DNA from 4 places in the Pseudonocardia sp. GCM10023141 genome. Region 2 is predicted to be linked to each of the others. Evidence: riboswitches for the same ligand, from Rfam matches in the RefSeq annotation. Region 2 holds a riboswitch; each other region holds the start of a gene.
The links. Region 2 has a riboswitch for S-adenosylmethionine ahead of thrC (threonine synthase). Riboswitches for the same ligand answer to the same signal wherever they lie in the genome.

Region 1 (5,616 bases), on a different contig from region 2:
TGATGCGGCTGCTCACGCTGCGGGACAAGCCGCTGCACCGGGCCTGCAACTCCCTGCTGCGGCGCAAGGGCGGGGGCGACGACCTGCTGGCGTACAAGGTCGGGAGGCAGTGGGTCGACGTGCGGGCCGAGCACCTCAACGAGCAGTTCGACGACGCCACGCGGGGCACCGTCGAGCGTGCCGTGGTGCGGCTGCTGGGCGGTGGCTGAGCGGCCGACCCCTTCCATCCTGCTGCTCAGGTTGGACCGACAGCCGCGGAGTCATGTCGCGACGCGTTCGCCTGCCGGGACCCGGACGCCCACGAACCGGTTGTGGCGGCGCAGCCGGAAGCCCAGTGACTCGTACAGCCGGATGGCGTTGGTGTTCATGGCGGCTGCGTGCAGGAACGGGGTCTCGCCGCGGGCGCGGATGCCGGCAGCGACGGCGTGGACGAGGCGGGTGGCCAGCCCCTGGCCGCGGAAGTCGGCATCGGTGCACACGGCGCTGATCTCGGTGAACCCCGGCGGGTGCAGGCGCTCGCCTGCCATCGCGATGAGGCGGCCGCCGCGGCGGATCCCGAGGTAGGTCCCCATCTCGATGGTGCGGGGTGCGAACGGTCCGGGTCGAGCGCGCTCGACCAGCGCGAGCATCTCGGGAACGTCGGCGTCCCCGAGGGGGACGGCCTCGGCGTCGGGTGCGGCCGCCACGCCGTCGTCGACGAGCTGCACTCCGGCGCCGTCGGAGACGACCTCCCAGCCGGCAGGCGGGGGTGTGCGCAGACCGGAGAGGGGCGCGACGGCACCGGGGCCGATGAGGTCGGCGAGGTCGCGCCACGCCGTGTCGTCGGGTTCGGCGGGCAGGGTGACGAACACCGAGACGTCGGGTCGGTAGCGCACGGCGAGGCCGTGGCTCACGGCGAGGTGGGCGTGCGGGCCCAGCAGGGACGCGCGCGCGGGATTGTCGAGAACATGCCACTCGCTCACAGCTGAAGATCCTTGTCAGGGTGTCCGCGCGCAGGAGTCACCCTGCAGCGGCGGGGCGGGAGGAGGCGGGCGGGCCGCCGGGTTCCGGGTCAGGATCGACAGGAACCGGGAGGGGAGCCGAGCCCGTCGAGCCAGCGGCGTGCCACGAGCACGCGTGCGGGACCGGGCATCTCTCGACCTTCCAACGGGATCGACGCAACGGGATCGACGCACGGGATCGATGTCGACTCCCGCACCCTAACCGGCCCCGACGGGGCAGGGGGAGGGTGAGTCCCGGCACAGGGGACCGCACACAGCGGCCGGACACAGGGTCTGGTCATGTCAGCCGGTGCGCAAGGCGCGATGATGGCAAATTGGCCGCCATTCGCTTTGTTCTCGAGCGATTCCGGCTGTCCCGGCGGGATCCGTCCGACGTCCCTTTCGCCCGCCTGAGTGGTCGCGTGCAGTTTCGCGCGCCTGCTCGTCGATGTCCTGGAGCCACCATGTCCGACGATTCCCGCAGGTGTCGCCGGTCTCCGCACCGCACTGATCCCGGTTCGTTCACCGCGTCGAACGCCGGCCGACAAATGTCCGACGTGCTGACTCCGGTTCGCCCACCCTTCGGAAACATTGACACTTCCCGCTGACGGCCGCCTAGGCTCAGGAGTCCATCCAGAGCGGCCGAGAGACCTGGCTCGTCGACGCCGCAGCAACCACGCCGTGCCACGGTGGGGTGCTCATGCCGGGACCGATGGGAGGCGTCATGCCCCACTCAGCTGTGTCCCACTCAGGTGTGCCCAAGCCGGGCCGTCGATGTCCGGCGCGCAAGCACCGCGACGTCGTCGACTGCGTGGTCATCGGCGGGGGAGTGGTCGGGGCGGCCGCGGCGTGGCAGCTCGCGCGTCGCGGCCAGGACGTGGTCCTGGTCGAACAGTTCGACGCCGGGCACACGCGGGGCGCGTCGCACGGTTCGTCGAGGATCTACCGGCAGACCTATGCGTCGACGCCCTACGTGGAGCTCGCCGGTGAGGCGCTGCGGCTGTGGCGCGAGCTGGAGACGGAGACGGGTGCCTCGGTGCTGCAGATGACCGGTGGCATCGACCACGGTGATCAGGAGCTCGTCGCGGAACTGGCGCTCTCGCTGGCCCGGCACGGCATCGACCACCGGTGGCTGGGCAGCGACGAGGCGATGGCCCGGTGGCCCGGCATGGTGTTCGACGGTCCGGTGCTCTACCAGTCGGATCGGTCGGGACGGATCAACGCCGACCAGGCTGTTGCGGCGCTGACGGCGGCGGCGGTCGGGCGCGGTGCCGACGTCCGGCACCGCACCCGGGTCAGCGCGGTCACCGTCTGCGGCCCCGACCTCGTCGAGGTGGAGACCTCCGCAGGCTCCGTCCGTGCGCGACGTGCCGTGGTCGCGGTGGGGGCGTGGACGGAAGCGCTGGTCGGCGGCCTCGTCGAGCTGCCGCCGCTGCGGGTGACGCAGGAGCAACCGGCGCACTTCCCAGTGCTCGGGGCCGGCCCCTGCACGCCGTTGCGCCACGTCGGGTGGCCGACGTTCATCCACCACGCCGGTCCGGAGCAGGGATGGCCCAGTGGGGTCTACGGGCTGGCGACCGAGGAGGGATGCGTGAAGGTCGGGTTCCACGGGGTGGGGCCGCTCTGTCACCCGGATCGGCGGTCGTTCGAGCCGCAACCGGCGCAGCTGCGCCGCTTGCAGGACTACGTCGCCACGTTCCTGCCAGGGCTGGACCACCAGCGGCCCGAGCCGATCAGCTGCACCTACACGTCCACTCCGGACGCGAACTTCGTGCTCCGCAGCCAGGGCCCGGTCGCGGTGGGTGCCGGCTTCTCCGGGCACGGCTTCAAGTTCGCTCCGGCGCTGGGGCGGGTCCTCGCGGACCTGTCGGCGGGCGTCATCGACGAGCAGCCGCTGGTGCCCACCGGCTGACGGCCGCGCCTCGGTCGGCCCAGCGGGGTGCCGCCTCGCCCGCGGCCGCGAAGCGCGCGGCCCAGATCCCGTCGAGCTCGGCGGTCGTCGCGTCGTCGAGGACGACCTCGTCGACGGCGACGTTCTCGGCCAGGTGCACGGCGCTGCCGGTGCCGGGGATGAGGAGCGTGTTCGGTGCGTGCCGCAGGAGCCACGCGAGCCCGACCTGCGAGGGCGTCACCCCGAGCCGCGCAGCGGCGGCCACCACCTCGGGCTGCTCGGTCACCTTCGGCATGCCGGCGAACCGGGAGCCGAGCGGGAAGAACGGCACCCAGGCGATCCCCTCCGCGGTGCAGAGCTCGAGCATGTCCTCGAACTGCCGCGCGACGAGGCCGTAGGCGTTCTGGACGCACGCGATGCCGGCCGGCAGCGCTCTGCGCAGCGTGCCGATCCCGACAGCGCTGAGCCCGATCGCGCCGATGAGCCCCTCGTCGCGCAGGGCCGTCAGCGCGGCGAGCTGGTCGTCGAGATCGATGAGCTGGTCGCCTTCGGCGCGGATCCCGGGCCCGACGTCGAGGCGCCGGAGGTTCACGATGTCGATGCGATCGCGGCGGAGCGAGCGGAGGTTGTCCTCGACGGCGGTGCGGAGCTCGGCCGGCCGCTGTGCCGGGCGCAGGGGCAGCGGACCGCCGGGGTCCCTCACCGCGCCGACCTTGCTCACCACGACGACGCCGTCCGCCGGCCGGACGGCACTCGCGATGATCGCGTTGGCGGTGCTGTCGCCGTAGAAGTCCGCGGTGTCGATGTGGTCCACGCCGAGATCGATGGCCCGTCGCAGCAGCCGTTCGCCTGCGGGCAGGTCGCCCGCGTACTGCTCGAGTGCCATCGCTCCGTAGCCGATGCGCGCGACGGTGTGGTCGCCGAGGCCGATCGCGCCGCCGGGGCGGCGGCGGGGAAGTGTGGTGGTGTCGCTCATGTTCGTGCTCCTACCGGGCCGAAGGCGGAGATCTCACCGCCTGCGGCCGACTATACGGAGGAGCCTCCATTTTGTCGCGCCCGGGCGTCGGCCAGCCACGGATAGCGCCCGGTGTCGGAGCCCGCGTAGTCGGGGTCGAGGTAGATGAAGCAGCGCTGGATGAGGAAGTCGCGGATCTCGAACACGTCGCACCAGCGACCGGCGCCCCACTCGGGCACCCCGGCGCGCCACGGGCCGTCCTGGTGCTCGCCGAAGCTCGTCCCCTCCGCGACGACCGTGTCGCCACCGGAGAAGATCCAGTTGAAGGAGGCGTAGTCGTGCTTGATCGCCGTGAGCGTGGCGCCGACGTCGCTGAACATCCGTCCGATCTGCTCGTGGCCCTCGGCGATGCCCCACTTGGGGAAGTACACCTGGGCGTCCGCGGCGAACAGCTCCAGGATGCTCGCGCCGCTGCTCGTCGTGCCACCGTGGTCGAACGCCTTGAGGTACTCCAGCGCCACCGACTTGCGCTGCTCGTCGGTCATGGTCTGCGTGGTGATGGCCATCGTCGACTCCAGTGTCGGGACGGGTGGACGTGCGGGGCGGCCGGGTCAGATGTCGATCGGTTCGAGCTGGTCGAGCAGCTCCACGCGGCGGGACTCGAACTGCTCGGGCAGCTGGAAGGCACTGCCGAGCTCCTTCGGGGACTCGTCGCAGGTCCAGCCGCCCTCGGGGTGGGTCACCGCGAGCTCGAACAGCGCACCGCCCGGGCTGCGCACGTAGACGGACTTGAAGTACTTGCGGTCCTTGAGCTCGGAGATGTCGGTGTAGCCGGCACCCTCGATGGCGAACTTGAGCTCGTCCTGGTTCTGCAGCGTCTCCGCGTTCCAGGCGAAGTGGTGGATCGTGCCCTCGCCGTAGCGCCACGTGCCGGGGTCGTCGGTGCGGTTGACGACGAGCTCGACGGCGCCGCCGCGGTCGGCCGCGCCGATCTGCAGCGCGACGCGGTCACCCTCCTCGACGAGGTCCTTCGCGAACATGTGCTGAGCGGTGAACTCGACCATGTTCTCCGGGTTCGCGACGTGCACCCCGACCCCGTGGATCCCGTGGATCGCGTGCTCTGCCGGGACGCCGCCGCCGGTCCAGCCCGCACGCGGGTCACCGTCCACACCGACGAGTGCGTACTCGACGCCGCACGGGTGCCGCAGCAGCAGCCGGCGCCTGCCGAGCACCTCGGCGTCGGCCACGTCGACGTGGCGCTCGGTCAGGCGGGCGCTCCAGTAGTCGAGCGAACCGGCCGGGACGGCGAGCAGCACCTCGCGGGCCTGGTTGGTGCCGCGCCTGCCCAGCAACCCGGCCTGCCGGAAGGGGAACGTGGTCACCACGGCGCTCGGGTCACCTGCCGCGTTGCTGTAGTAGAGGTGGTAGATCGGTGTCGACCCGTCGAACAGCACCGTCCGCTTGATGAAGCGCATGCCGAGCGTGCCGACGTGGAAGTCGACGTCCTCCTGGGCCGGGCCCACGGACAACGTCACGTGATGGCTGCCGTCGAGATGGGCCATGAGAAGTTCCTCCACCGGATCGCCGAGCGGCCCACGCTAGAACGCCTCGGGCGCCACGTAGCGAGGACGGCACTGCGCGACAACGATCCAGCCCTGCGGTGCGCTCCGGGACAATGGCGCCACCGGACAACGGCGTCCCGGCCACTGGTGCGGGCCGGGCGGGAGCACGATGATGGCGACAGCGTCGTCACCGGAGACTGCCCATGCCCCTGCTCGTCGACACCAGCA
Region 2 (5,616 bases):
GTACCGCTGTGCGCAAGTTCCGCGAGGCCTCCGAGGCCGGTGACGTGGAGACCGCCAGCACCCTGCAGCGCGCTGCCAGCAAGGCGCTCGACAAGGCGGCCTCCAAGGGCGTCATCCACAAGAACCAGGCGGCCAACCTGAAGTCGAACATGGCCAAGAAGGTGCACGCGGCTTCCACCGCTGCCTGATCGCCTCACGTACTTCACCCGACGGCGTCGCCCCCTTTCCCAGGGTGCGGCGTCGTTGTGCTGTGCAGGACTGGGCTGTGCGGGAAGGCGCCGCTCAGCGGGACTCGCGCGCCGTGCACATCCGCTCGACCGCACGCTCCAGCGCGTACTCGGGATCGGCCGCGGCGCCCTTGACGTCGGCGTTGACCTCGGCCGCCGCGGCGAACGCCACCGCGAGCGAATCGGGGCGCCAGCTGCGCACCTGCTGCTGGGCCTTGCGGATCTTCCACGGTGGCATCCCGAGCGGGCCGGCGAGCTGGTTGGGATCGCCCCGGCCGGCCGCGCCGACCTTGGCCAGCGTGCGCATGGCGTCGGCCAGCGCGTCGGCGACCAGCACCGCGGGCACCCCGAGCACCTGCGCCCAGCGCAGCGCCTCGAGCGCGCCGGCCCGATCCCCCGCCACCACCTTGTCGGCCACGGCGAACCCGGTGGTCTCGGCCCGGCCGCGGTGGTAGCGGCGCACCGCCTTCTCGTCGATCGTGCCACCGGTGTCGGCCACCAGCTGCCCGGTGGCCGCGGCCAGCTCCCGCAGATCGGAGCCGACGGCCTCGATCAGCACCGGCACCGCTGCCGGCGCGATCTTGCCGCCGGCGCGGCGGACCTCGGCGCGGACGAAGTCGGAACGCTCCTCGGCGCGGGTGATCTTGTTGCAGATCGTGACGACCGCTCCCTGCTTGCGCAGCGCGTCGGCGAGCGCCTTGTTGCGGGCTCCACCGGCGTGCACCACGACGAGCACGATGCCGTCGGCCGGGTCGGCAGCCTGCGCGAGGATGGCCGTGGCGAGATCCTTGTTCACCTCGTGCGCCGCCTGCAGGACGATGACCCTGGCCTCGGCGAACAGCGACGGTGACAGGCTGTCGGCCAGCTCGTAGGGCGAGAGCTCGGTGGCGCGGTAGCGGCGGACGTCGGCGCTCGGATCATCGGCTCGGGCCTGCGCCACCACCTCGTCGACGGCACGCTCGACGAGCAGCTCCTCCTCACCGAGAACGAGCTGGAGCGGAGCTGCGGTCATGGCGTCCATGCTCGCGCACGACACCGACAACCGAACGTCCGGGGCGGACCGCGTGGGGTGACGGGGCTCCCAGATCCTGGACGACGGTTGGGGACGCGGCCCTCCGTGGCGTACGGTGATGGTCATCCGCGGGCCCGTGCGCCGGCGGCCAACTGAATATGGCTCATCCAGAGGGGCAGAGGGAACGGCCCGTTGAAGCCCCGGCAACCGGCGACGCGCGTGTCAACGCGCTCGATCACGGTGCCAACTCCGGCCCGCATGGTGCGGGAAAGATGAGGAGTTCTTCAATGACTCTGCTTTCTGACGTCTCGACGTCCACGTCCCTCGATCTCGGTCCGGCCGTCGCGCTGTCCTGTCGCGAGTGCGGTCACCAGATCCCCCTCGCCGCCGAGTTCGCGTGCCCCCAGTGCTTCGGCCCCCTCGAGGTGGCCTACGAGTTCGGGGACGTCACCCGCGAGTCCATCGAGGCCGGCCCGAAGAACATCTGGCGCTACCGGCAGCTGCTGCCCGTGCCGCCCGGCGTCCAGGACCACCCCAACACCGAGCCCGGCCTGACGCGGCTGATCAAGGCCGACCGGCTCGGCGCCGCGCTGGGCATCAAGAACCTGTGGGTCAAGGACGACACCGGCAACCCCACGCACTCCTTCAAGGACCGTGTGGTGGCCGTGGCACTGGCCGCTGCCCGCGAGCTGGGCTTCACCGTGCTGTGCTGCCCGTCCACCGGCAACCTGGCCAACGCCGTCGCCGCCGCCGCGGCCCGCGCCGGCTGGGACTCGGTGGTGCTCATCCCGAAGTCGCTCGAGCAGGCGAAGGTGCTCACCACCGCCGTCTACGGCGGCACCCTGCTGGCCGTCGACGGCAACTACGACGACGTCAACCGCCTGGCCACCGAGCTGGCGGCCGAGCACGAGGACTGGGCGTTCGTCAACGTCAACGTGCGGCCCTACTACGCCGAGGGCTCCAAGACGCTCGGGTACGAGGTGGCCGAGCAGCTGGGTTGGCGGCTCCCCCAGCAGGTCGTCATCCCGGTGGCGTCCGGCTCGCAGCTGACCAAGGTCGACAAGGGCTTCACCGAGCTCGGCAAGCTCGGGCTCGTCGAGGCCACGCCCTATCGGATCTTCGGCGCCCAGGCCACCGGCTGCTCCCCCGTCGCGAAGGCGTTCGCGGAGGGCCACGACGTGATCCAGCCCGTGCGGCCCGACACCATCGCGCGCTCGCTCGCGATCGGCAACCCGGCCGACGGCCCGTACGTGCTCGACACCGTGCGCCGCACCGGCGGGGCCGTCGAGCACGTCTCCGACGAGGAGGTCGTGGCCGGCATCCGGCTGCTGGCCCAGACCGAGGGTGTCTTCGCCGAGACCGCCGGTGGTGTCACCGTGGCCACCACCAAGAAGCTCGTGGAGTCCGGCCGGCTCGACCCCGACGCCGAGACCGTGCTGCTGATCACCGGCGACGGCCTCAAGACGCTCGACGCCGTGGCCGGCCAGATCGGCCCGACGGCCACCGTGCCCTCCACCAGCAAGGCCGTGCGCGAGGCGCTCGAAGGCCGGTAGCGGACGCACGCACCCGGCCAGGTCGCACGCGGCGGTGGCGAGCGAGCTCACCAGCTCGTTCGTCGCCGACGCGCCGGATCATCGCCGGGGCGGAGCCCGCGCCGCTCGCCCGATCCGCCGCCCTGCCGCCCGCGGGCCGGATCGGCGAGCCCGGACCGGATCGCCCCTGCTGACGACGGCGAGATCGGGACGCCCGTCGTGATCGGCGTCGCCTGCCACTGTGACGACGGCGACGTCGCCGGCCTGGTCGGTGCGCCGCACGGCAGCTCCGGCGTCGGCCAGCACGGTGAGCAGCGCGACGTTGGGGTGGCCGTAGGGGTTGCCGGCACCGACGCTGACCAGCACGGCGCGTGGTGCCACGGCGTTGAGGAACGCGGGAGCGGTGTAGCGGCTGCCGTGGTGCGGCATCTTGAGGACCTCGGCGCGCAGGTCGGTGTGGGCGGCCAGCAGGTCGGCCTGCGCCGCCAGCTCGGCATCGCCGGGCAGCAGCACGCTGCCGGTGGCCGTGGTGGCCCGCAGCACCAGTGAGCTGTCGTTGACGGCAGTGCCGTCGTCGGGGTCGACGACCGCGGCGGGGTGCGTCGGACCGATGACGTCGAGGGCGAGACCGGGCCAGTCCAGCCGCTTGCCGGCGGTGAGCTCCACGAGCGGTGCCTGCGCCTGCGCCGCGATGTCGGCGACCTCCCGCAACGCCCACGCCGGCTCGTGGACCGGACCCAGCGCGACCCCGCCGACGGGGCGGCCGCGCAGCGCGCCCGCGAGCCCGCCGATGTGGTCGGCGTGCAGGTGGCTGATCACCGCGAGTGCGATGCCCTGGACGCCCAGCCTGCGCAGGCAGCCGTCGATGAGGCCGGCGTCGGGACCGGCGTCGACGAGCACCACCCAGCCCGGACGGGCGGTGGCCAGCACCAGCGCATCCCCCTGTCCGACGTCGCAGGCCACGACGCTCCAGCCGGTGGGCGGCCAGCCCGGTGGTGCGACGCGGGTGGGCACCAGCACCAGCGCGAGCCCCAGCAGCACGGCCAGCAGCAGGGCCCGCCGCCGCGGCGAGCGGCCCCACCACCACAGCAGCACCAGCACGACGACCAGCAGCGCAGCCCCCAGCACACCCTCCGGCCACGGAACGGCGGCCCCGGACACCCCGGCCGACCGATCGGCGATCATCACCAGCCAGCCGACAGCGGGCCCGGCCGCCCACGTGCACGCGTGTGCCAGCGGCGTGCTGATCGGCGACACCAGCGCGGCGAGGACGCCCAGCACGGTGGCCGGTGCCACCGCCGGTACGGCCAGCAGGTTGGCGAGCACCGCGATCGGGCTGACGAGCCCGCTCAGCCCGGCGATGACCGGAGCCGTGACCACGAACGCCGCGGCGGGCACGGCCACCGCCTCGGCCATCCAGCCGGGCACCCGGCGCCTGCGCAGCGCGAGCGCCCACGCGGGCGCGAGCACCACCAGAGCCCCGGTGGCCAGCACGGACAGCGCGAAACCGGGGTCGAGCGCGAGTGCCGGATCGGCCAACAGCAAGACGATGACGGCCGCGGCCAGCGCGGGCAGTGCGGACCGACCGCGCCCCATGGCGAGCGCGAGCAGCACCACCGCCCCCATCACCGCAGCGCGCACCACGCTCGGCGACGGCCGGGCGAGCACCACGAACCCCACGATGCTCGCCGCGCTCACCGCGGCCGACAGCCGGGGATCGGCCCGTAGCAGCCGCAGCAGCCCGAGCACGGCCCCGCTCAGTATCGCGAGGTTGGCCCCGCTCACCGCGACGAGGTGGGTGAGGCCGCTGGCCCGGAAGTCCGACTCCAGCTCGGCGTCGAGACCCGATGTGTCGCCGACGGCCAACCCCGGGAGCAGCCCGGCCTCCGCGGGGGCGAGGACGGCGCGCGACGCCTCCCGCAGCCCTGCCCGCAGACCGCCGGCCGCCTCCTGCCACCACGGTGGCGCCGTCACCTGCTGCGGCGGGCCCCGGACCCGCAGCACGGCGACCGTCAGATCGGACCGTCCGGCCGGGGCCAGCAGGCCCTCGGCGCGGGCGTGCTGCCCGGGGATGAGATCGCGCCAGCCCTCGACGGGCGCCACGAGCAACACGCGGCCGCCCGAGGACCACCGCTCGGGGCCGGTGGCGGCCGCCACCAGCGCGGCTGCCACGACGACCTGCGCGGGACCGCTCGGCCTCGAGCCGTACGCGGCACCCCTGATCGGCCGGGGATCGTCACTGATCACGATGTCGAGGGTGGCTGCGGCGCCGTGCTCGGCGGGAGCGACCAAGGGATGCTGCGCGACGGCCAGCGTGTGGGCCGCGATCACCAGCCCGGCCGCGGCCGCGCACCCGGCCACCGCGAGCACACCCGGCGCCCAGCGTCGGGTGCGAGCAGCGACTGCGACGGCCCCGGTGGCGAGGGCGATCGCCGTGCCGGCGAGCGGGCCGATACCCAACCCGAGCAGCATCACGGCCCAGACCGCGAGCGCGGCCGGGAGCAGCCGCAGGTCCACACTGCGCCCGGCCCCGGTGCGACCGGACCTCGCCGCGGTGCCGTTGCCGATCATGAGATCGTGACCAGATCGCGGAGCTGCGCGAACTTGCGCTCCCCGATCCCCTCGATCTCGCGCAGCTGCTCGACCCGCGCGAACCGCCCGTTGTGGGTGCGCCACTCCACGATGCGTTGCGCCGTGACCGGCCCGACGCCCGGCAGCGCGTCGAGCTGGCTCGCGCCGGCAGCGTTGAGGTTGACCTTGCCGCCGGGCGCCGCGCCTGCACCTGCGGCGGTGCTCCCCGCTCCGGAGCTCGGCTCCGCGGGCGCCTCCGGGGGCGGCGGGACCC
Region 3 (5,616 bases), on a different contig from region 2:
TTGGGGCTTGTCGCGGCAGCGGGTGAGCGCCAGAGTGGGGACACGCGCACCGAGAGGATCCCGATGACCGTGATCGCGCCCGCCCCGGGCATCACCACCGGCCGTGGCATGACGATGAGCGACATCATCGCCCGGCACGCCCGGATCCACCCCGACGGCGTCGCCTTCCGCGACGGCGAGCTGACCTTGACCTGGGCGCAGACCGACGAGCGCATCGGCAGGTTCGCGCTGGTGCTGGCGGCGGCAGGCGTCACCCCGGGCGACCGCGTGGCGGTGCTGGGGCTCAACAGCGTGCCGCTGGTCGAGGCGATGGCCGCGACACTGCGCCTCGGCGCGATCTGCGTGCCGGTGAACTTCCGGATGGTGGCGTCGGAGGTCGCCTACGTCCTGTCCGACAGCGGATCGGTCGTGCTCGTCACCGACGACGCGCTGGCACCGCTCGCGGCGGCCGCGCAGGCCATGGTGCCCGAGGTGGCGGCGCTCGTGTCGATCGGCGACGGCTACGACGACCTGCTCGCCGCTGCCGACGGCACCGTGCCTGCTCCCGCGGTGCCGGACACGGACCCCGCGTTCATCATGTACACCTCGGGCACCACCGGGCGCCCCAAGGGTGCCGTGCTCACCCACCGCAACCTGCTGCTGCACTCCTACAGCAACATCATCCACCTCGGCGACAGCGGCAACGAGCGCGTGGGGCTCTCCGGTGCACCGATGTTCCACATCGCCGGTGTCGCGGGCTTCTACCTCAACATGGTCGTCGCGGGTGCCACGGTGATGACGCCGTCGGGAGGTTTCGATCCGGCCGCGATGGTCGACCTGCTCGAGCGCGAGCGCGTCTCGGGCTGCTTCTTCGTGCCCGCGCAATGGGCAGCCATCTGCGCCGTGCCCGGCATCAAGGACCGCGACCTCTCCGCGCTGAAGCAGCTCTCGTGGGGTGCGGCGCCCGCGTCCACCACGCTGCTGCGCACGATGATCGACACGTTCCCGCAGGGCGACATCATCACCGCGTTCGGGCAGACCGAGTGCAGCCCCGTCACGTGCGTGCTGCGCGGCGAGGACTCGATCCGCAAGATCGGCTCCATCGGCACGCCGATGCTCAACGTCGAGGTCCGGGTCGTCGACGACGACATGAACGACGTGGCGCAGGGTGACGTCGGCGAGATCGTCTACCGCGGCCCGCTCGTGATGGACGGGTACTGGAACAAGCCCGCCGAGACCGCGGAGGCGTTCCGGGGTGGCTGGTTCCACTCCGGCGACCTGGTCCGCGAGGACGAGGACGGCTACTTCTTCGTCGTCGACCGCAAGAAGGACATGATCATCTCCGGCGGGGAGAACATCTACTGCGCCGAGGTGGAGAACGTGCTCGCCGCGCACCCGAAGGTGGCCGAGGTCGCCCTCATCGGGGTGCCCGACCCGAAGTGGGGCGAGTCCCCGCTCGCGGTGATCGCACCGCGGGACCCGGCCGACCCGCCCACGGCCGCGGAGATCGACGCGTTCTGTCGCGAGCACCTCGCGGCCTACAAGCGCCCGCGTGAGGTCGCCATCGTCGAGGCGCTGCCGCGCAACCCGAGCGGCAAGGTGCTCAAGACGCAGCTGCGGTCCGACCACGGCGCGCACGACGTCGTCGCCCGGATCGTCGGGGAGCCCGCCCCCCGATGACCGACCTCACCGGTGACTGGCACGGCACCATCCGGACGCCGGGGGCGGAGCTGGCCGTCGGCATCACCTTCACCGCGGCCGGCGGCACCGCAGCGGTGCCCGCGCAGGGGCTGCAGGGACTGCCGCTGGCCGACGTCGTCGTGGAGGGCACGAGGGTGCGCTTCGCCGTGCCGTCGATCCCGGGTGGGGCCCGGTTCACGGGCACGCTGATCGACGACGCCATCGCCGGGGAGTACAACCAGGGCGGTCGGGGCTTCCCGTTCACGCTGGTCCGCGGCACGGTGGCGGCGGCGGGTCGACCGCAGGAGCCGCAGCCGCCGTTCCCGTACTGGAGCGAGCAGGTGACGTTCGCGAGCGGGCCGGTGACGCTGGCTGGCACGCTGACCGTCCCGCCGACCGGTGGCCCGCACCCGGCCGTCGTCCTGATCACCGGGAGCGGCGCGCACGACCGCGACGAGTCGATCGCCGGGCACAAGCCGTTCCTCGTGCTCGCCGACGCGCTGACGCGAGCCGGGTTCGCGGTGCTGCGGGTCGACGACCGTGGCGTCGGCGGGTCCGGCGGCACCAAGGCGCAGTGCAGCTACGACGAGCTGGCACTCGACCCGCTGGCCGGGATCTCCCACCTGGCCGCACGCCCCGACATCGACCCGGCGCGGATCGGGCTCTGCGGGCACAGCGAGGGCGGCTACCTGGCCCCGCTCGCCGCAGGGCGAGCCGGTGGCGCCGTGGCGTTCGTGGTGGCGCTCGCCGGTCCGGCCGCTCCGGGCGCCGAGGTGCTCGTGCTCCAGAACCGCCTCGTCGCCGAGCAGGCCGGGCTCGCCGCCGACGCCGTGGAGCAGCAGGTGGAGTTCATCCAGGAGCTGTGCCGGCTGCTGGTGGCCCAGGACCTGGACGGCGCCCGCGCGCTGGCACGCGAGCGCATCACCGAGCAGTTCACCGGCATGCCACCCGAGGACCGGCCGGCCGCAGACCGGATCGAGGAGATGATCCCGGTCTCCCCCGCGTTCCGCGCGTTCGTCGCGTACGACCCCGCACCCGCGTTGGCCGCACTGACCGTTCCGGTGCTGGCCGTCTTCGGGGAGCTCGACGTGCAGGTACCACCCGCGCAGAGCGAACCGGCGATGCGAGCACTGCTGGCCGGCAACCCCGACGCCACCGTGCGCACCGTCGCAGGCGTCAACCACCTGATGCAGCCGGCGACGACCGGGGCGGTCACGGAGTACGCGGCCATCGCGACGACCATCGCGCCCGAGGTGCTGGCGCTGCTGACCGGCTGGCTGCAGGAGCGCTTCGGCTGACCCGGCAGACAGGCAGGCCGGCAGGCCGACTCGACAGGCAGGCCGGCAGGGCTGTGGCCGCCGTCACCTCCACGCCGATCTTGCGGCCGCCCCACCCTCCCGTGTTACCTTCTCTTCAGGTCATGAGTGCCAGCGCATAGCCCCGGCTTGCTGGTCGGCAACCCTCCTCCGCGGTGGGGTGCTCCGGGTGACGACCAGGCCGTTGCGCGCAGTGCGCAGGGGCAAGCGCGGACTCCACACGAGCGGGGTCCCCTGGCCAGGAGACTGCTATGTCGACGCCCACCCTCGCCCGTACCTGCACCGAACTGCCCCGCGTCGTCGGGGCCGACCTGCGGGTGCCACTGGTCACCGGCGAGACGATCACCTACGCCAACCTCGACCTCGCCGCGAGCGCGCCGGCGCTGGAGGACGTGGCCGCCCACATCACCACGCTGCTGCCGTACTACTCGAGCGTGCACCGCGGCGCCGGCTACGCCTCGCAGGTGAGCACCGCCGTGCTGGAGTCGGCGCGCGCGGCCGTCGGCGCGTTCGTGGGTGCCCGCTCCGACGACGTCGTGGTGTTCACCCGCAACACCACCGACGCGTTGAACCTGCTGGCCGGCTGCGTGCCGCACTCCGGCCAGGTGCTCTGCCTCGACATCGAGCACCACGCCAACCTGCTGCCGTGGCGCCGTCGCGCCCACCGCGTCGTCCGCGCCGCGGCCACCGTCGAGCAGACGTTGGCCGAGCTCGACTCCGCGTTGCGCTCCACCCCCACCGCGCTGCTCGCGATCACCGGGGCGTCCAACGTCACCGGTGAGGTGCTGCCGGTCGATCGCATCGTGGCGATCGCGCACGCTGCGGGCGCCCGGGTCGTGGTGGACGCCGCGCAGCTCGCGCCGCACCGCTGCATCGACCTCGCCGCCACCGGCGTCGACTACCTCGCCCTCTCTGGCCACAAGCTGTACGCGCCCTACGGTGCCGGCGCGCTGATCGGCCGCCGCGACTGGCTCGACGCCGCGCCCGCCTACCTCGCAGGCGGCGGCGCGGTGCAGGAGGTCACCCGCGACGGCGTCGAGTGGGCACCGGCCCCGCACCGCCACGAGGCCGGCACGCCCAACGTGCTGGGCGCGGCCGCGCTCGCGCAGGCCTGCCGCACGCTGGCACCGGTGCTCGCCGAGGCGGCGCTCGAGCACGAGCGGGCGCTGCTGGAGCGGCTGCGCACGGGGCTGGCCGCCATCCCCGGTGTCGAGACGCTGCGGATCTGGGCCGACAGCACCGACCAGGTGGCCGTGCAGAGCTTCACGGTGGCCGACCGCCCCGCCGGTTACGTGGCCGCCTACCTCTCGGCCGAGCACGGCATCGGCGTGCGCGACGGCCGCTTCTGCGCCCACCCGCTGCTCGCCACGCTCAACCCGGACTCGGGCGAGGCCGTCCGTGTCAGCATCGGTGTCGGTACCACCGCCGAGCACATCGACCGGCTCATCGACGCGCTCACCACGCTCGTCACCCGCGGCGCGTCCTGGACCTACGCACCGATCGACGGCCGCTGGGCACCGACGCCCGACCCGCGCCCGATCGACCCGCTGGGCATCGGCGCGCTGGGTCTGCCGGTCGGGCCCGCCTGCGGTCCCGCCGGGCACTGAGCCGCGCAGCGCTCACACCCACTGTCTCGCTCACACCCACTGTCTCGCTCGCACCCACCGTCTGGGGCCGGCGCACATCATCAGGGGCCGGCGCACACCGTTGACGGTATGCGTCAGCACCTGAGGGTGTGCGTCAGCTCGAGACCGGGGAGCCGCCGAGTGCGGGGAGCGAGACGCCGCAGGGCGGCTTGACGGCGTGGGCCGGGTCGAGGGCATTGAGGATGATCTGCCCGGTGCGCGGCGTCGTGATGATCGAGAGGTGGTCGGACAGGTCGATCTCGCAGCCGTCCTGCACCACGACGTTGGTGGCGTTCGGGGCGTCGAGCCGCCCGCTGGTGTAGGGCACCACCAGCTCGTCGTAGCGCGTCATGACCGTGGTGTAGGTGACGCCGGGGACGGCGGCGCCGCCGGGCTGCGCGTTCATCCGGTCCAGGTAGTCCGATCCGGAGATGAACTGCGGGCACGACGCGCAGGCCGCCGCGACGGCCGCGGAGAGCGGTGGCCGGATCCCCAGCCCGTCGGCGAGCAGCGCCACGGGCAGCGGGTCGGCCAGGGTGCCGCGGTAGAGCGGGGTGACCGCCACGTACTTGTCGACCTGAGCGGCGCCGCCGAGGAACTGCAGCCAGTACTGCGGCATCACGGTGCCCTCGGAGTGCCCGACGAGGTCGATCTTGTCGGCGCCGGTGGCCTCCCGGACCCGGTCGACGAACGCGCCCAGCTCCGCGGCACTGCTCTCCATCGCCCGCAGGCCACCGACGTGGCTCAGTGGCGCCACCTCGGTGACGCGGCCGTAGGTCAGGGCGAACACGCAGTAGCCGGCGTTCGCGAGCAGCGGCGACATCGTCTGCCAGTTGACGCTGCGGGACGCCAGCAGCCCGTGCACCAGCACCACCGGGTTCGGGTGCTCGGCGCTGGGGCGACACGTCCAGTCGTTGGACCCCGGTGGATCGACGTCGGGCCCCAGCTCGGCCGTGGCCAGCGCCGTGGCGCCGTACGGCACCGGCAGCGGCCGGGCTGGTTCGGCGTTCGCGGCC
Region 4 (5,616 bases), on a different contig from region 2:
AGGGCGCGATCGACGCCGACGACGAGGACTCCGGCTACGCGATCGCCGCGATCCTCGCCGTGTCCGCGCTCGCCACGCTCGGGGTGTTCAGCAAGGCAGACATCACGAGCCTGGGCAGCCTGTCGAAGTGGGCGTTCCTGCTCTGCTTCGCCGGTGTCGGGCTGAATTTCGACCTGCAGGAGATGGCCCGCAGCGGGATCCGCCCGCTGGTCGTCGCCGCGCTCGGGCTCGTGGTCGTGGCGGCCTGCTCGCTGGGGCTGGTGCTGCTGACCTCGGGGTGGATCGAAGCCCACTGAGGGCCGGTCGGGCGGCGGCGAGCACGGGGCCGCCGCCCGACCGGATCGCTCAGGAGTTGGGTCGGTCAGGAGTTGGTGAGGGGCAGTCCGGGCGGGTTGACCAGCGAGGTGGGAACGGCCTCGTTGGCGAGGTTCCAGGCGTCGAGCCAGGTCTTGTACTGGCCGTTCTGGATGAGGTGGTTGACCGCCTCGGCGACGGGGCCGGCGAGCCCGCTGTCCTTCTTCGCGGTGGCGCAGATCAGGCCCTGCAGCGAGGATCCGGCGCCGGAGAAGGTGCCGGCGTTGCGCACCGGGTTGGGCGTGTTCGCCGACTGCGTGACCTGGTAGGCGACCGACGGGTTCGGGGTGAAGTAGGCGTCGATCTTGCCGGAGCTCAGCGCGAGGTAGGTGGAGTTGTTGTCGGGGAAGTACTCGACGTCGAGCGTCTTGCCGGCGGCCCGGAGCTGGGTCTGCCACTGCAGCAGGATCTTCTCCTGGTTGGTGCCGGCGCCCACGGCCACCTTCTTGCCGGCGAGCACCTGGTAGTCACCGGTGAAGGCCCAGTTGCTGCCGGCAGGCGCGGCGAAGCCGAGGTTGTCCTGGCGGTAGCAGGCGAAGTCGTACTTGAGCTTGCGCTGCTCGGTGTCGGTGATGTTGGAGAACCCGATGTCGGTGCGCCCGCTGTCGAGCCCGACGAACAGGTTCTCCCAGGTGGCGTTCGCGAAGACGGGTTCGAGGCCCAGCACGCCCGCGACGAGCCTGCCGAGGTCGGGCTCGGAGCCGGTGATCGTCTTCTGGTCGCTGCCGACGTAGCCGATCGGAGGTGAGCCCGCCGGGAGGAAGCCCAGCCCGATGGTGAGCTTCCCGCTGTCGATGACGGATGCCGGCAGCTTCGCGCGGATCGCGGCGACGACGTCGACGGTGATGGGAGTCTCCTTGGCGGCGCCGTTGGAGACGGCACCGACGGCGACGGTGGTGGGTCCGGCCGGGGCGGCGCTCGCGGCGGGGGAGCCGCCGCAGCCGGCCAGCAGGCCGCCGAGCGCGACGAGGCTCGCTGCGACGCCGAGGGCGCGGATCGATCGGGTACGGGTGCCGGACATGGTTCTCCTGCTCGGGGTGTGAACGGGGTGGGCAAGCGGTGGGGGTGCGGTGCGCGCGGCGGTCAGAGGACCTTGCTGAGGAACTCCGCGGTCCGCGGGTGGTGCGGGTGGTCGAGCACCTGCGCGGGTGGGCCCTGCTCGAGGATGCGGCCCGCATCGAGGAAGACGACCTGGTCGGCGACCTCGCGGGCGAACCCGATCTCGTGGGTGACGACGATGAGGGTCGTTCCGGTGCTCGCGAGGTCCCTGATCACGGCCAGCACCTCACCGACGAGCTCGGGATCCAGCGCCGAGGTCGGCTCGTCGAACAGGATCACGCCGGGCCGCAGCGCGAGGGCCCGGGCGATCGCGACGCGTTGCTGCTGGCCGCCGGAGAGCTGGCGCGGGTAGGCGTCGGTCTTGTCGGCGAGCCCGACCCGGCTCAGCAGGGTGCGGGCGTGCGCGCGGGCCTCGGAGCGGGAGCTGCGGCCGGTGGCGACGGGGGCGGCGGCGACGTTGTCCAGCGCGCTGAGGTGGGGGAAGAGGTTGAAGCTCTGGAAGACGAACCCGATCCGGCTGCGCTGGGCGAGTATCGCCCGCTCGCTCAGCTCCTTGAGCCGCGTGCCGTGGTGGCGGACGCCGATCGGTTCGCCGTTGATGCTGACGTGGCCGCTGTCGAGCCTCTCGAGGTGGTTGATCGAGCGCAGCAGCGTCGACTTCCCCGATCCGGACGGGCCGAGTACCACCGTGACCTTGCCCGGTGCCACGGTCAGGTCCACCCCGGCGAGCACGTGGTGGGTGCCGAACCACTTGTGGGCGGAGTGCACCTGCACGGCAGCGGGGCGCACCCCGTCGAGCACCTCCCCGAGCACGGCCGTCCCCGTCCCCGTCCCGGCGGCCGTGTCTGATGTCGTGCTCGTCATCGGATCGCTCCTTCCCTGATGCGTGCCCGGAGCACGGTGGTGCCGGTGCGCAGCTTCTGCAGGGGTGTCGGGGGCAGGGTCCGCAGCGCGCCGCGGGAGTAGTGGCGCTCCACGTAGAACTGGATGATCGACACGATGCTGGTGAGGATCACGTACCAGACGGTGGCGACGACCAGCAGCGGCACGATGTCGCCGGAGTAGGTGGCGCCCATGCTCTGCACGGTGCCGAACAGGTCGAGCAGCGACACGTAGAACACCAGCGAGGTGCTCTTGATCAGCCCGATCAGCTGGTTGACGTAGGAGGGCACGATCGCGCGCAGCGCCTGGGGGAGCACGATCCGGCGGAACTGGTAACCGCGGGGGAGCCCGAGCGCAGCCGATGCCTCGTGCTGCCCCTGGTCGACCGAGAGGATTCCGGCGCGCACCACCTCTGCGGCGTAGGCGGCCTCGTTCAGGCTCAGGCCGATCACGGCGATGACCATGTCCGTGGCCAGCGTCGTCACGCCGAACGTCACGAACGCGGGTCCGAAGGGGATACCCAGGCTCAACGACTTGTAGAGGGCGCTGAAGTTGTAGAGGAACAGCAGCACGACGATCAGCGGGACCGAGCGGAACAGCCAGATGTAGATCCAGCTCACGGCCTGCAGGACGGGGCTGCGGGAGAGCCTGCCCAGGGCCAGCACGATGCCGCCCGCCAGGCCGAGCACGGCGCTGAACGCCGTGACCTGCAGCGTGATGACCAACCCGTCGAGGACGACCGGGCGCAGGAACCAGTACGCGAAGCGGTCCCACTGGTAGAAGGGGTTGGTGATCAGGCCGTGGACGATCTGGGCCAGCACCACGAGTACGACGACGGTGGCGATCCACCGGCCGGGGTGGCGCAGCGGGATCACGCGCGCAGCGGTGAGGTCCGGCTCGGGCCGGTCGTCGGTGTCGACCCGGTTCAGGCGGGGTGGCGGGGGTGGCGGATCGGACCGGGACACGGTGGATCGGCCGGAGGGAGGCACGCTGGAACTCCAGTGGACTCGGGGGGCGTCCGGGCAGCACGCATCGCAGCGGCGCGCTCGGTGAGGGGGACGTACGGAGTCCGCGCCGGTGCGGTCCGGCGCGGATCAGGAGATGGTCAACAGCGCGGGGTCAGTGCCCCGGGTGTGAGATCAGGAACGACAGAGCGCGCTGCTGACGCGCTGCAGGTCGATGTGGCGGCGGGCCGCTCCGGTGGCGCGGCCGTGGCATCGCCACTGCGCCAACCACGAAGTGGTGTCCATCGCCGCCACCGCCACCTGTTCTGCCCGCCGGGGGCATCGCGCTTACCGAACGTGCGTCGGTCCGGTCGTCACCTGGAGCACCCCACCGCGAGCGAGGGTTGCCGGCCAGCAAGCCAGGGCTTGTCGCTGACACTCATGACCTGTCGGAGTGGACGTTAAGTCGGCTGCGCGGGCGTTGTCAACGTGTCGGCTGCGACGCCGTCGGTCCCGGCCGTCGGCGCGGATCAGCGGACGTTGCGGCGCATCACGAAGGTGCGCAGCTCCTTGCCGGTGCCACCGCAACCGCCGCAGGTGCGCCAGTTCTTGCCGGTGAAGTCGCGGATGCGGGGGCTGCTGGCACAGGAGCTGCAGGCCGTCCACGGCCAGAGCTGCACCGTGGCGAGCCAGAGGAGCAGCCCGGCGAGCAGACCGAGCGTCCAGTTGGCCGTCCACGCACCGACGAGGATCAGGCCACCGCCGACGAACACCACGAACGGCCTCATGGCAGCACCCGTTTCTCTTGGGAGCCTCGAGCATCGGCGCGCCGTCGGCACGTGACACGAGTAGCCGGCTACCTCAATCGAGGTAGCCGGACGGGTGCGGCCGCGACATCGGTCACGGAGAGTGATCGCTCGGCACCGGTGTGACGTTCATAGCTCGCCACTCGGCCGATCCGCGGGTCGCCCGAGTGGCGAGCGGTCGGGGACCGGCGCTGCCAGCGGCTGCTGGAGGAGTACCTGCGTGCCGTGGCGGTCGTGGTGGATGAGCACGCAGGTGAACAGCTGCTGCATGAGGCGGATCCCCAGGCCGTGCCCGGTCGGCCGCGGCTCGGCCGCGGGAACGCGCCACTGCCCGTGGTCGCGCACCTCGATCCAGAGCGCCTCGGACTCGGTCCACAGTGTCACCTCGATGGTGCCGTGGCGCCCGGGTTCGTACGCGTGCGTCACGGAGTTCGTGACGGCCTCGGACACGGCGAGGACGATCTCGTCCCGCCGGTCCTGCGGGATGTTGCACAGGCAGCGCCGGAGGTGGCGGCGCAGCGGGGAGAGCTTGGTCGGGTGGGCCGGGATGGTGAGGTGGGAGAACTCGACGAGCTGGGACAACAATCCTCCAGCCTGGCTGGACACAACAGGGCCGGGTTCCCGCGGCGCCGGCCTGTCAAACCCGCTGGGCCGAACCTGATCGGCCGGATCTCAACTCTCGAGCGCCGCCGCGACGGTCGGGTGCAGCGGGAGGACCTGGTGCAGGTGCATGACCTCCCACGGCTGGGTGACGGCGACGTGGTCCGGCGGCGCCACGAGGCGCAGGTTCGTCGGCGCGTGCCGGGCGTCGGCGGCCCGGGTGGCCAGGTTGGCGAGCACGCCCAGCCCGCTGGAACCGAGGAACGAGACCGCGGACAGGTCGATGACGACGGTGGCGACGGCGGGCTGGTCGAAGGCGGCGTCGACGGTGCTCATCAGCTCGGGTGCGGTGTACAGGTCGAGCTCGCCGCGGACTGCCACCACCGTTGCCGAGCCGACGACGGTGGTGGTGAGTTCCAGTCCCGGGCGATCGGTCTGCGGGTCGTCGAGACCGGAGTGGGTATCGCGTCCTGTCATGGCGGGCACGCTATCGCGCTTTGCTCCGATCGGCCCAGTCCATGATCACGAACCATGATCACCGGCGCAGCAGGGCCTCCGGGATGTCCACCAACCGGCTCCGCAGGTACTCGCCCAGCCCCTTGGCCTGGGGATCCGGCCGCGTGGCCGAGGCCACCCCATCGCCCAGCAGGCCGACGACCACGATGTTGACCGCGCGCAGGTTCGGCAGCTCGTAGCGACGGATCGCCAGGTCCGCGGCCTCGGGAAGGAGCTCCCGGATGCGCTCGACGGTGAGGTACGCCCGCAGCCAGCGGTACTCCTCGTCGGTGCGGGTCCAGACTCCGATGTTGGCGTTGCCGCCCTTGTCACCGGACCGGGCGCCGGCCACCGTGCCCAGCGGGTGCCGCGTCGTGGGCCCCCTGACCGGGGTGTGGTCCGCCGCTGTCGGTGCGGCCGGTGCGGGGCCTGCCGGCGGGTGCGGGATCGTCTGCTGCGTGCCGTCGGGCAGCGTC

Region 1: it holds a riboswitch for S-adenosylmethionine, as region 2 does, so the genes downstream of both, ACFPFQ_RS05475 (FAD-dependent oxidoreductase) here and thrC (threonine synthase) in region 2, are expected to answer to the same signal.
Region 3: it holds a riboswitch for S-adenosylmethionine, as region 2 does, so the genes downstream of both, ACFPFQ_RS13700 (aminotransferase class V-fold PLP-dependent enzyme) here and thrC (threonine synthase) in region 2, are expected to answer to the same signal.
Region 4: it holds a riboswitch for S-adenosylmethionine, as region 2 does, so the genes downstream of both, ACFPFQ_RS37615 (putative leader peptide) here and thrC (threonine synthase) in region 2, are expected to answer to the same signal.

The regions. Positions count from the first base shown of each region.
Region 1 covers NZ_JBHSIR010000009.1:110,862-116,477, reverse strand. The annotation lists gene ACFPFQ_RS05490 (hypothetical protein) at 1-3, shown strand, start outside; gene ACFPFQ_RS05485 (hypothetical protein) at 3-209, shown strand; gene ACFPFQ_RS05480 (GNAT family N-acetyltransferase) at 261-962, opposite strand; SAM riboswitch class I at 1,607-1,699, shown strand; gene ACFPFQ_RS05475 (FAD-dependent oxidoreductase) at 1,705-2,892, shown strand; gene ACFPFQ_RS05470 (aldo/keto reductase) at 2,858-3,847, opposite strand; gene ACFPFQ_RS05465 (nuclear transport factor 2 family protein) at 3,898-4,392, opposite strand; gene ACFPFQ_RS05460 (ring-cleaving dioxygenase) at 4,438-5,388, opposite strand; gene ACFPFQ_RS05455 (helix-turn-helix domain-containing protein) at 5,592-5,616, shown strand, end outside.
Region 2 covers NZ_JBHSIR010000006.1:173,410-179,025, forward strand. The annotation lists gene rpsT (30S ribosomal protein S20) at 1-188, shown strand, start outside; gene holA (DNA polymerase III subunit delta) at 283-1,248, opposite strand; SAM riboswitch class I at 1,400-1,518, shown strand; gene thrC (threonine synthase) at 1,527-2,792, shown strand; gene ACFPFQ_RS01845 (ComEC/Rec2 family competence protein) at 2,871-5,342, opposite strand; gene ACFPFQ_RS01850 (helix-hairpin-helix domain-containing protein) at 5,339-5,616, opposite strand, start outside.
Region 3 covers NZ_JBHSIR010000025.1:66,466-72,081, reverse strand. The annotation lists gene ACFPFQ_RS13710 (long-chain-fatty-acid--CoA ligase) at 64-1,659, shown strand; gene ACFPFQ_RS13705 (alpha/beta hydrolase family protein) at 1,656-2,957, shown strand; SAM riboswitch class IV at 3,076-3,191, shown strand; gene ACFPFQ_RS13700 (aminotransferase class V-fold PLP-dependent enzyme) at 3,227-4,582, shown strand; gene ACFPFQ_RS13695 (esterase/lipase family protein) at 4,716-5,616, opposite strand, start outside.
Region 4 covers NZ_JBHSIR010000066.1:70,698-76,313, reverse strand. The annotation lists gene ACFPFQ_RS37635 (putative sulfate exporter family transporter) at 1-296, shown strand, start outside; gene ACFPFQ_RS37630 (transporter substrate-binding domain-containing protein) at 362-1,375, opposite strand; gene ACFPFQ_RS37625 (amino acid ABC transporter ATP-binding protein) at 1,438-2,277, opposite strand; gene ACFPFQ_RS37620 (amino acid ABC transporter permease) at 2,274-3,260, opposite strand; gene ACFPFQ_RS37615 (putative leader peptide) at 3,435-3,545, opposite strand; SAM riboswitch class IV at 3,579-3,686, opposite strand; gene ACFPFQ_RS37610 (hypothetical protein) at 3,770-4,027, opposite strand; gene ACFPFQ_RS37605 (ATP-binding protein) at 4,175-4,627, opposite strand; gene ACFPFQ_RS37600 (STAS domain-containing protein) at 4,718-5,122, opposite strand; gene ACFPFQ_RS37595 (acyclic terpene utilization AtuA family protein) at 5,181-5,616, opposite strand, start outside.